DNA from 2 places in the Verrucosispora sp. ts21 genome. Region 1 is predicted to be linked to the other one. Evidence: riboswitches for the same ligand, from Rfam matches in the RefSeq annotation. Region 1 holds a riboswitch; the other holds the start of a gene.
What was found. A riboswitch is a leader RNA that binds a small molecule or an ion and turns the genes downstream of it on or off. The one in region 1 is predicted to bind S-adenosylmethionine.

Region 2: another riboswitch for S-adenosylmethionine. It lies ahead of C1A38_RS21495 (ABC transporter substrate-binding protein); the one in region 1 lies ahead of thrC (threonine synthase).

What each region holds. Positions count from the first base shown of each region.
Region 1 is NZ_PNOZ01000002.1:3,261-8,451, reverse strand. Features, by position in the region: gene C1A38_RS00790 (alpha/beta fold hydrolase) at 1-200, shown strand, start outside; gene C1A38_RS00785 (ABC transporter permease) at 200-1,156, shown strand; gene C1A38_RS00780 (DUF4232 domain-containing protein) at 1,227-1,934, opposite strand; gene C1A38_RS00775 (DoxX family protein) at 2,199-2,648, shown strand; SAM riboswitch class I at 2,831-2,966, shown strand; gene thrC (threonine synthase) at 2,976-4,262, shown strand; gene C1A38_RS00765 (GNAT family N-acetyltransferase) at 4,563-5,191, shown strand, end outside.
Region 2 is NZ_PNOZ01000053.1:10,216-15,406, forward strand. Features, by position in the region: gene C1A38_RS21485 (response regulator transcription factor) at 1-300, shown strand, start outside; gene C1A38_RS21490 (sensor histidine kinase) at 414-1,412, shown strand; SAM riboswitch class IV at 1,468-1,580, shown strand; gene C1A38_RS21495 (ABC transporter substrate-binding protein) at 1,854-2,699, shown strand; gene C1A38_RS21500 (amino acid ABC transporter permease) at 2,735-3,517, shown strand; gene C1A38_RS21505 (amino acid ABC transporter ATP-binding protein) at 3,514-4,245, shown strand; gene C1A38_RS21510 (hypothetical protein) at 4,295-4,813, opposite strand; gene C1A38_RS21515 (ATP-binding protein) at 4,954-5,191, opposite strand, start outside.

The sequences.
Region 1 (5,191 bases):
CCGATCTCGGCGGGGTACGGGTGCTCGACGACACCGACGGGCAGCTGGTGGTCGACACGAACGGCACCACCCGCAGCGAGGTGGTGGCCGAGTTGGTCCGGGCCGGGATCGGAGTGGACCGGGTGGTGCCTCGGCGCCGCCTGGAGGACGCCTTCCTCGCCCTGGTGGGGGAGAACTCTCGGGGAAGCGGGGACCGGTGATGGCGGGATCGACTGTGGAACCCACGCGCGGCGGGGACGAACCGACGCCGTCCGGGACGGCGCGCGGTGGCACGTCGTCCGGTGGTGCGGTGACCCGGGTGGCCCCCTCGGGTGCCGGTGCCGGTTACCGACCCTCGCGGACGCTGCCGTTCGCGGCGGAGTTCCGGCGGCAGGCGTCGCGGCGGCGTACGCAGTTGGCGCTCGGCTTCATGGTGCTGCTGCCGCTGATCATCCTGATCGCCTTCCAGTTCGACACCGGCGACGACGACAACGGCCGGGGTGAGTTCGGCAGCCTGGTCTCCTTCGCCACCTCCGGCGGGCTGAACTTCACCCTGTTCACCATCTTCGTGTCAGCGTCGTTCCTGCTGGTCGTGGTGGTGGCGCTGTTCTGCGGCGACACGGTGGCCAGCGAGGCGAGCTGGGGCAGCCTGCGTTACCTGCTGGCGATTCCGGTGCCACGGGCCCGGCTGCTGACGATCAAGCTGTTGGTCGCCCTGACCTACTCGGGGTTGGCGCTGGTGCTGCTCGCCGGCACGGCTCTGCTCATCGGCACCCTCCGGTACGGCTGGTCGCCGCTGCGCAGCACGGTCGCCGCCCAGTTGGAGCCGGGCGAGGGCCTGCTGCGGTTGCTCGCCGTCCTCGGCTACCTCGCGGTGGTCCTGCTTGTCGTCGCCGGCCTGGCGTTCCTGCTCTCGGTGATCACGGACGCCGCGCTCGGTGCGGTGGGCGGTGCGGTGCTGCTGTGGATCCTGTCCAGCATCCTGGACCAGATCACCGCGCTCGGCGCGATCCGGTCCTTCCTGCCCACCCACTACAGCACCGCCTGGCTGGGGCTGCTCTCCACCCCGATACAGACCGACGACATCGTCCGTGGCGCCGTCTCCGCGATCTGCTACGCCACCGCCTTCTGGGGACTGGCCTTCTGGCGCTTCACCCGCAAGGACGTCGTCTCGTAGCCCGGCTGCCGCGAGATCCTGGTCGGTGCCGCCGGTAACGGGTGTCGTCGCACCAGGACCTCGCGGCGGGTCAGTGCTGCGGTGGGACCGTGCTCGGGGCGAGGGGTGTGGCGGGCGGCAGCGCCGAGGTGGGGGGCTGCTTCTTCCAGGCGCTCACGCCGACCCGGTTGGTGTTGCCGAGGTCGATCGGCCCCTCGACGGCGACCTCCTGCGTCGGCTCTCCCTCCGCCGGGGCGACCTCCAGCCGCTGCGCATTGGTGGCGACCACGCTCGGGTCGTCGACCAGGTTGCGCCAGAGCACTGCCGCGCCCGCGGCTTCTCCGGGCGCCAGCGTCAGGGGCCGGGGCGGGTCGTCGAAGCCCGAAGTGATCTCTGCGGCTCCGGCGATGACCCGGACTCTGATCAGGTTGTCGTCGCTGTCCAGCAGCCGTAGCTGCGGGTAGCCGTGCAGGCGGTACGGGTGGCTGCCGCAGTTGACCAGTTCCAGGCTCATCGCCCGCAGGCCCATGGCCGCGCTCACCCCGAGGGAGCTGATCCGTACGCCCTCGGCCGGACAGGGGCCTGGTGCGGCGGTGTCGGCGGTCGGCGGCGTACCCGTCGACGGGGTGGCGACCGGTGGTGGGGTGTCGGTCGCGCCGGCGGCGCTGTCCCCGGCGTCGGGGGTCGGGGCGCACCCGACGAGCAGGGCCAGCGTCGCGAGCGCCCCGACCGGGCGGCGATACGGCCGGGTCCGGCGCCGGGCGGTCGTTGCTGGAGATGTCATACGTGTCCCGCGCATCGGGACATCGTCACATCGCCCGATACCACGCGTGGTCCTGACGTCCCGGATTCGTGATCGAGGAGCACACCCGCCTCAGTAAGGGGATTCCCGTGGCGCGAGCCTTCCGCGAACCGGTTGGACGCTGAGTGACGGGACAGCGCCCGGAAGTTTCAGCCGCTAGCATGGTCTGGGAGCGTTCCCACAGTCAGAGATTGCATCGACAACTATCTATACATCTCGCATTCTGGATCCCCTCATCGGATCTACTACGGAGGTATCCGAATGCGTATCGACCGGTTCGGCGGGCCGGCACTGTCCCTGTTCCGCATGGTTGTCGGCCTGCTGTTTCTCTGTCACGGCCTGGCCTCGTTGTTCGGCATCTTCGGTGGTAACCGGGGCAGCGGTGAACCTGTGCCGCTCGGCCAGTGGCCGGGCTGGTGGGCCGCACTGATCCAGGCGCTCTGTGGTGCGCTGGTGCTTGTCGGCCTTTTCACCCGTCCCGCCGCGCTGCTGGCTTCGGGCTCGATGGCGTACGCGTACTTCATGGTCCACCAGCCCGAGGCGCTGCTGCCGATGCGCAACCAGGGCGAGTTGTCCGTGTTGTTCTGCTGGTCGTTCCTGCTTGTCGCGATCCTCGGCCCGGGAAGCTGGGCGCTGGACAACCTGTTCGGGCAGCGCGGCGGGCGGCAACTCGCTCTCGACGCCGACGCGCGCAGCTCCGTGCCGGCCTGACCCTCCCTCGCGAGAGTCGCGATCATGCTCGGACCTGGATCGGGTGGTGCTTCGGCGGCACTGATGCCACTCGATCCAGGAATGAGCGTGACCTGCGGACCAATCGGCGATTTCGCTCACAAGCTGGGACAGCCAGGCGACGGCGGCGGCGCTACTGCCTAGAATCGGCAGCACAACTGCATACCTCATCCAGAGGGGCTGAGGGATACGGCCCGACGACGCCCCGGCAACCACCTCGCGCGCTCATCGTTGAGCGTCCGGCGGGGCAGGTGCCAATTCCGTCCCCGCCGCAGAGTGCGATGCGGGGGAAGATGAGAGGACTTCGGCATGACGTCGACGCTCGCCCCCTCCGGCATCAACACCGCCACCAGCCCGGCCCGCGCTCTGGTCTGTCGCGCCTGTTCGGCCCGCTACCCCCTCGCCGCCCAGCACGCCTGTTACGAGTGTTTCGGCCCGCTGGAGGTCGACTACGACCCGGCCGCCCTCGCTGCCGTCACCCGGGAGCAGATCGAGGCCGGCCCGCGCAACATCTGGCGGTACGCCGCCCTGCTGCCCGCCGGTCAGGACCCGGCCACCCGGGTCACCCTGGAACCGGGGTTCACCCCACTTGTCGCCGCCGACCGGCTCGCCGCCGAGTTGGGCATCACCGCCCCGCTGTGGGTCAAGGACGACAGCGCCAACCCCACCCACTCGTTCAAGGACCGCGTGGTGTCGGTGGCGCTGACCGCCGCCCGGGCGCTCGGCTTCTCCCGGTTCGCCTGCGCCTCCACCGGCAACCTGGCCAACTCGGTCGCCGCGCACGCCGCCCGGGTCGGCACCCCCTCGGTGGTCTTCATCCCCAGCGACCTGGAACAGGGCAAGGTGGTGACCACCGCCGTCTACGGCGGCGACCTGGTCGCCATCGACGGCTCGTACGACGACGTGAACCGGCTCTGCGGTGAGCTGGTGGAGACTGACGAGTTCGAGGACACCGCCTTCGTCAACGTCAATGTCCGGCCGTACTACGCGGAGGGTTCCAAGACGCTCGGCTACGAGGTGGCCGAACAACTCGGTTGGCGGATTCCCGCCCAGGTGGTCATCCCGATGGCCTCCGGCGAACTGCTCACCAAGATTGACAAGGCATTCACCGAGCTGGTCGAGATCGGGCTGGTCGAGGCGCCTGCGGGCGGTTGGAAGGTGTTCGGCGCGCAGTCGGCCGGCTGCAACCCGATCGCCACCGCCCTGCACGCCGACAGCGACGTCATCACCCCGGTCAAGCCGACCGGCATCGCCAAGTCCCTGAACATCGGCGACCCGGCCGCCGGTCTGTACGCGCTGGAGGCGGTACGCCGCACCGGCGGCTGGATGGAGTACGCCGACGACGACGAGATCCGCGCCGGAGTGCGGCTGTTGGCGCGTACCACAGGGGTCTTCGCCGAGACGGCCGGTGGCGTGACAGTGGCGGTGCTGCGCAAGCTTGTCGAGTCCGGCAGGTTGGATCCGACCGCCGAGACGGTGGTGTTCAACACCGGCGAAGGGCTCAAGACCCTCGACGCGGTGGCCGGCGAGGTGGGGCCGACCCATCGGATCAAGCCGTCGTTGCGGGCCGCCCGCGATGCCGGCCTGCTCGGCTGAGTCGACCGGGCACATGATCAGCGGAAATGCCGTGACCAGCGGTAAATGATCAAGCGGAATCGCCGGTGATCGAAGTGTATTCACGTTTCTTCAGGAATGCGGAAAACACGCCGACGGGGACTTGACGGCAAGAACCGCACAGCGGAAGATGCTCCGTGCGGGAGGGCGTATCGCCGTAGACTTTCAGTCTGTACGACCCAACGCCGGAGGCGTTGTGCGATCGACCCTCCCGACCAACGTCCGAACGGGCCAGCGAAAATTCGCTGGCCCGTTCGTCTTTTCCTCGCGCAGGCTGCCGACATGACCCTCACCATCGCGCCCTTCGGTGCCGGCGACGACACCGCCATCGAGCAGGCGTACGAGATCGACACCGCCGCCTGGGCGGTGGACGTGCCCGACCTGCCCAGCTGTCGGCAACGGTTCTTCGGCATGATCCGGCACCCGATGCCCGGCGACGTGGCGGTGCACCTGCTGGCCCACGTCGACGGTGCGCCCGCCGGCTATCTGCTGCTCGACCTGCCGCAGCTGGACAACACCGAGAACGCCTCCGCCGACCTGGTCGTGCATCCGGCGTACCGTCGCCGGGGGGTGGGGCGCGCGCTGCTCGACCGGGGCCTCGACGTGCTGCGCGAGCGGGGACGTGTACGGGTGAGCACGATGAGCCCCGCGCACCTGCCCGGACAGCCGGACCGCCCCTCGCCGGCAACCGCCTTCGCGACCACCGTCGGCGCGACGGACGCCCTGGTCGACGTGCGGCGACGACTCGACACCCGCCACCTCGACCAGGCGCTACTCGACGCGCTGCTGGCCGAGGCCCGGGCCCGGACGGCCGGGTACGAACTGCTGTTCTGGCAGGGCGGTACGCCGGAGGAACACCTCGCCGACGTGGCGTACCTGGACGGTCGGCTGCTTGCCGACGCGCCGATGGG
Region 2 (5,191 bases), on a different contig from region 1:
CCACCCGTGCGGGAGATCGCCGGGCTGCGTCTGGATCCGTTCCGCCGCGAGGTCCACCGCGACGGCCGCTATGTCGCGCTGACCCGCAAACAGTTCGCCGTGCTCGAGGTGCTCGTCGCCGCCGAAGGCGGTGTGGTCAGCGCCGAGGAACTGCTGCAACAGGCGTGGGACGAGAACGCCGACCCGTTCACCAACGCCGTACGCATCACGGTCTCGGCACTGCGCAAACGACTCGGCGAGCCCTGGATCATTTCCACCCTGCCCGGCGTCGGCTACCGCATCGACGAGGCACGACCGTAGCCCGGCCACCCGGTTTGAGCGTTCGCCTCAAACTCACCCTCAGCTACGCCGGGTTTCTCCTGCTCGCCGTCGCCCTGCTGCTCGCGGTCGTGTGGCTGTTCCTGCTCCGCTACGTGCCCGACGGTGTGCTGGTCACGGGACCGCCGGGGTCGCACCCCCGCCTCTTCATTCCCAATCGGTCCGACCTGCTGCGCGCCTTCGCGCCGAAGGCCGCGGCGCTGTGGGCGCTGCTACTTCTGTTCGGCCTCGTGGCAGGGTGGATCCTGGCCGGCCGGATGCTCGCCCCGCTGACTCGCCTCACCGATGCCACCCGCAGGGCCGCCGACGGATCGCTCTCCCACCGGATCCGGTTGCCGGGCCGCCAGGACGAGTTCCGCGAACTCGCCGACACATTCGACACCATGCTCGCCCGCCTTGAAACACACGTCGCGCAGCAGCGCAGATTCGCCGCCAATGCCTCACACGAACTACGCACCCCACTGTCGATCACGCAGACACTTCTCGACGTGGCACGTACCGATCGGCACCGCGACCTCGGCGAGATCATCGATCGCCTGCACGCCGTCAACTGCCGGGCCATCAAACTCACCGAGGCATTGCTTCTGTTCAGTCGTGCCAACGAAAAGTCATTCACCCGCGAACGCCTCGACCTTTCCCTGCTCGCGGAAGAGGCTGCCGAAACGCTCCTGCCGCTTGCCGAGAAACGCGGCCTGACCATTCAGTCGCGGGCCGATCTTGCCCCGGTCCTGGGCTCCCACCCGCTGCTGTTGCAGATGACGACGAACCTCCTGCACAACGCGATCATTCACAACACCGCCGATCAGGGCACCGTGTGGATCACGACAAGTGTCGCGCCCGGGGCTGTGCTGCTCACCGTCGAGAACACCGGCGAACGACTCACCCCACACCTGGTTTCCACGCTGGTGGAGCCGTTCCAGCGCGGCACCGAACGGGTCCGTGCGGAGCACGCCGGTGTCGGCCTCGGCCTGGCCATCGTCACGAGCATCGTCCAGGCACACGACGGTGCCCTCACCCTCGCCCCCCGCCCCACCGGCGGGCTCCACGTCACGGTGCGCCTACCTGCCGCACCACCGGAGATGACCAGAGCGTGAGGGCCGTCATACCGGGTGGACGCCGACCCATCCCCTGCTGCTAGCCTCGGCCGCAGGTCATGAGTGCCAGCGTGAAGCCCCGGCTTGCTGGCCGGCAACCCTCGTCCGCGCAGGGGTGCCCCGGGTGAGGACCAGGCACCGGTGCAACCACCGGTGCAAGCGTGGCCTGGTTTCCAGGTCATCACGACCTCGAGGGAGACCCATGTCGTACCGCAGTCGATCCGCTCCCGTGGCGGCCTGCCTCGATCTGACCCAACGTCGGCACGTCGACATGATGCGGGTCTGTAGCGCCGCGTGTAGCTGACCGCGTCGCTGCCGGTCGCCGAGCCTGCGGGCCTCGGCATCTCCCCCTCTGCCATCGGTTCATCCCAGCGGTCCGTCCCACGGCGGACCGTCGGTGCGGCACGTCCGTGCCCGCCGTCGTTCATCCAGGAGACACCTGTGCGATTCGTTCCTGCCCTGACCCGGGCCGCCGCCGTCGGCGTCGCCGCAGTCCTCGCCGCCGTCACGCTTACCGCCTGCGGCTCGGACTCGGCCGGCGAGGCCGACAACCCGTACAACCTGCTCCAGCCGGGCGTGCTGCGGGCCGGCACCCTCACCGACGCGCCGCCGAACGTGTACCTCAAGGACGGCAAGTTCACCGGGTTCGACAACGACCTGCTTGTCGCCGCCGCCGACAAGCTCGGACTGAAGGTCGAGTTCGTCGGCACCGACTTCTCCGGCCTGCTGGCCCAGGTCAACAACCGCAAGTTCGACATCGGCAGCTCCTCGATCACCATCACCGAGGCGCGGAAGAAGACAGTCGACTTCGGCAACGGCTACGACTTCGGCTACCTCGGCCTCAACGTGCCCGCCGGTTCGACGCTGAGCAGCTTCGACGAGCTGCCCGGCAAGCGGGTGGTGGTCGTGCAGGGCACCGTCCAGGACGACTACGCCACCACCAAGGGCCTCGACCCGGTGCGGGTGCCCGACTACAACGGCGCGCTCAACCAGCTCAAGGCGGGCACCGCGGACGCCTGGATCTCCCCGGCCGAGATCGGTGAGAAGACCGCCGCGGACAGCGGCGGCAAGATCGAGGTGGCGGCGAAGGAACTCAGCCCGGCCCCGACGGCGTACGCCTTCGCCAAGGGCAACGACGCGCTGCGCGAGGCGCTGAACAAGGCCCTCGACGAGGTCATCGCCGACGGCACCTGGACCCGGCTCAGCGAGCAGTACTACCCGGGTCGGGCGATCCCGGCCGACTTCACCCCGGGCAGCGGCACCGTGACCGTCCCGTCGGCTTCCTGACGGCGAGTAGGAACGAGCAGGGCGGAGGTTGACCCGTGGATCCGTTGCGCACCCTGTGGGAGACGTTCTTCGACTGGGAGTCGATGCGCGAGGCGCTACCCGAGATGATCACTGTCGGGTTGCCGAACACGCTGATCCTGGCGGTCACCGCCGCCCTGCTCGGCTCGGCGCTGGGCATCGTGCTGGCCGTCGCGGGCATCTCGCGGACCCGCTGGCTGCGGTGGCCGGCGCGGGTCTACACCGACGTGTTCCGTGGCCTGCCAGCCGCGGCGACGATCCTGTTGATCGGGGTCGGCCTGGCCCCGCTCGGCATGCAGGTGTGGGGGCCCAACCCGTACCCGCTGGGCATCCTGGCGCTGTCGCTGATCGCGTCGGCGTACATCGGGGAGATCTTCCGCTCCGGCATCCAGTCGGTGGAGGCCACCCAGCTGGAGGCGGCCCGGGCGCTCGGCTTCTCCTGGGGCGAGGCGATGCGCCGGGTGATCATTCCGCAGGGCATCCGGCGGATCCTGCCGGCCTGGGTGAACCAGCTGATCGCCCTGATCAAGGACTCCAGCCTGGTCTACTTCCTCGGCCTGCTGGCCAGCCAGCGGGAGCTGTTCCGGATCGGGCAGGACTACGCCGCCAACACCGGCAACCAGTCGGCGTTGCTGCTGGCCGGGCTCTTCTACCTGGCGCTGACGGTCCCGCTGACCCACGTCGTCAACTGGATCGACGGGCGACTGCGACACGGCCGACCGGCCACCGGCCCGGCCGACGACGACCCCGACGACCTCGACCTGGCGCTGCCCGGCGCCGCCGGAGGGAACCAACGATGAGCGACTCGGTCAGTCTGAGCCTGCGCGACGTGCACCTGGCCTTCGGGCGTCACCAGGTGCTGCGCGGGGTGGACCTGGACGTGGCCCGGGGCGCGACGGCCTGCGTGATCGGCCCCTCCGGGTCGGGCAAGTCGACCCTGCTGCGTACGGTCAACCGGTTGTTGGAACCGGACCGCGGCGACGTGCTGCTGGACGGACGCAGCGTGCTGCGCGACGACCCGGACGCCCTGCGGCAGCGGGTCGGCATGGTGTTCCAGCAGTTCAATCTCTTCCCGCACATGAGCGTGCTGCGCAACATCACCCTCGCGCTGCGACGCATCCGCAAGCTCGGCGAGGACGAGGCGGCGGCGGTGGCCCGCGAACACCTGGACCGGGTGGGGCTGGCCGCGAAGGCCGATGCCCGCCCGGCGCACCTGTCCGGTGGGCAGCAGCAACGGGTCGCCATCGCCCGCGCGCTGGCCATGCAGCCGCAGGTGATGCTCTTCGACGAGGCCACCTCGGCGCTGGACCCGGAGCTGGTCAAGGGCGTCCTGGCGTTGATGGCGGACCTGTCGGCGCAGGGCATGACCATGGTCGTGGTGACCCACGAGATGGGTTTCGCCCGGGAGGTCGCCGACACGGTCGCGTTCATGGACGCCGGGGTGGTGCTGGAGGCCGGCCCGCCGGCCGCGATCTTCGAAGCGGCGCAGCACCCGCGCCTGCGCCGCTTCCTCTCCCAGGTGCTCTGACCCCAGGTGCGCTGATCCCGGGTGCTTCTGAGCAGCCCGGGGGCCGTCGTCACTGTCCGGTCGGCAGTTGCCCGTCGAACTCAGGGCAGCGCTTCATGGTGTAGTCCGACACCGGCGGCATCGCCGTCTTGAGCCCCTCCATGGTCTGGCCGAGGCGGGCGTACGCCGCAGGATCCTGAGGCATGCTCTTGCCCGAGGCCTCGATGACGGCGGCGTAGAACTCGCTCACCGTCGCCACGTCGGACTTGATCTCGGCGGGTGCCGCCGCCTTCAGCTCCTTCAGCTGAGTACGGGCCTGCGCCACCTCGGCCTTGCCCGCGCTCTCGGTGAACAGCGGGTCCATCGCCCCGGTGAACGCCTGCACCGCGTCGCACCAGCGGTCCCCGTCACCGGACCCGGTGTTCTTCCCGCCGCTGCCCTGGTCCGGCGCCTGCCCGCCGTCGGCGTCGGTGGTCGCCGCCGGCGGCTCGGCCCCACCCGAGGCGGTGTCGTCGTCCGTTCCGCCGGCACAGCCGGTCAGCATGAGCCCGGCCGCGAGCACGACAAGCAGCCCTCGAACCCGTCCCATCGTCTTCTCCTTCGACCTGAACACGCTGACCGCCCCCGTCCGCCTCCGGCGTCGCCACGGTCGCGGCACCCGCCACGTCGGCGTCCACCACGGCCGTGTCCGGACACCGAGCAGTCTGATCGGCGGTCTTCGGGGGCGGTTCAGGAATTGTTCAGGCGAGCCCGATCCGGTAGCGCGGCCGCGGCCGGCTCGACACCGATCTCGGTCATCCGCACGACGTACTCCTGATGGCGCCGGTTGGCCTCACCGTGCCGTCCGGCGGCCGACAGCGCGGCGATCAGCCCGAGGTGGGCCGGCTCGTCGTAACCGTCCTCACCGACCAGCCGCAGGTACCAACCGATCGCCGCGTCGGCCCGGCCCAGGTGCAGATACCGCCTC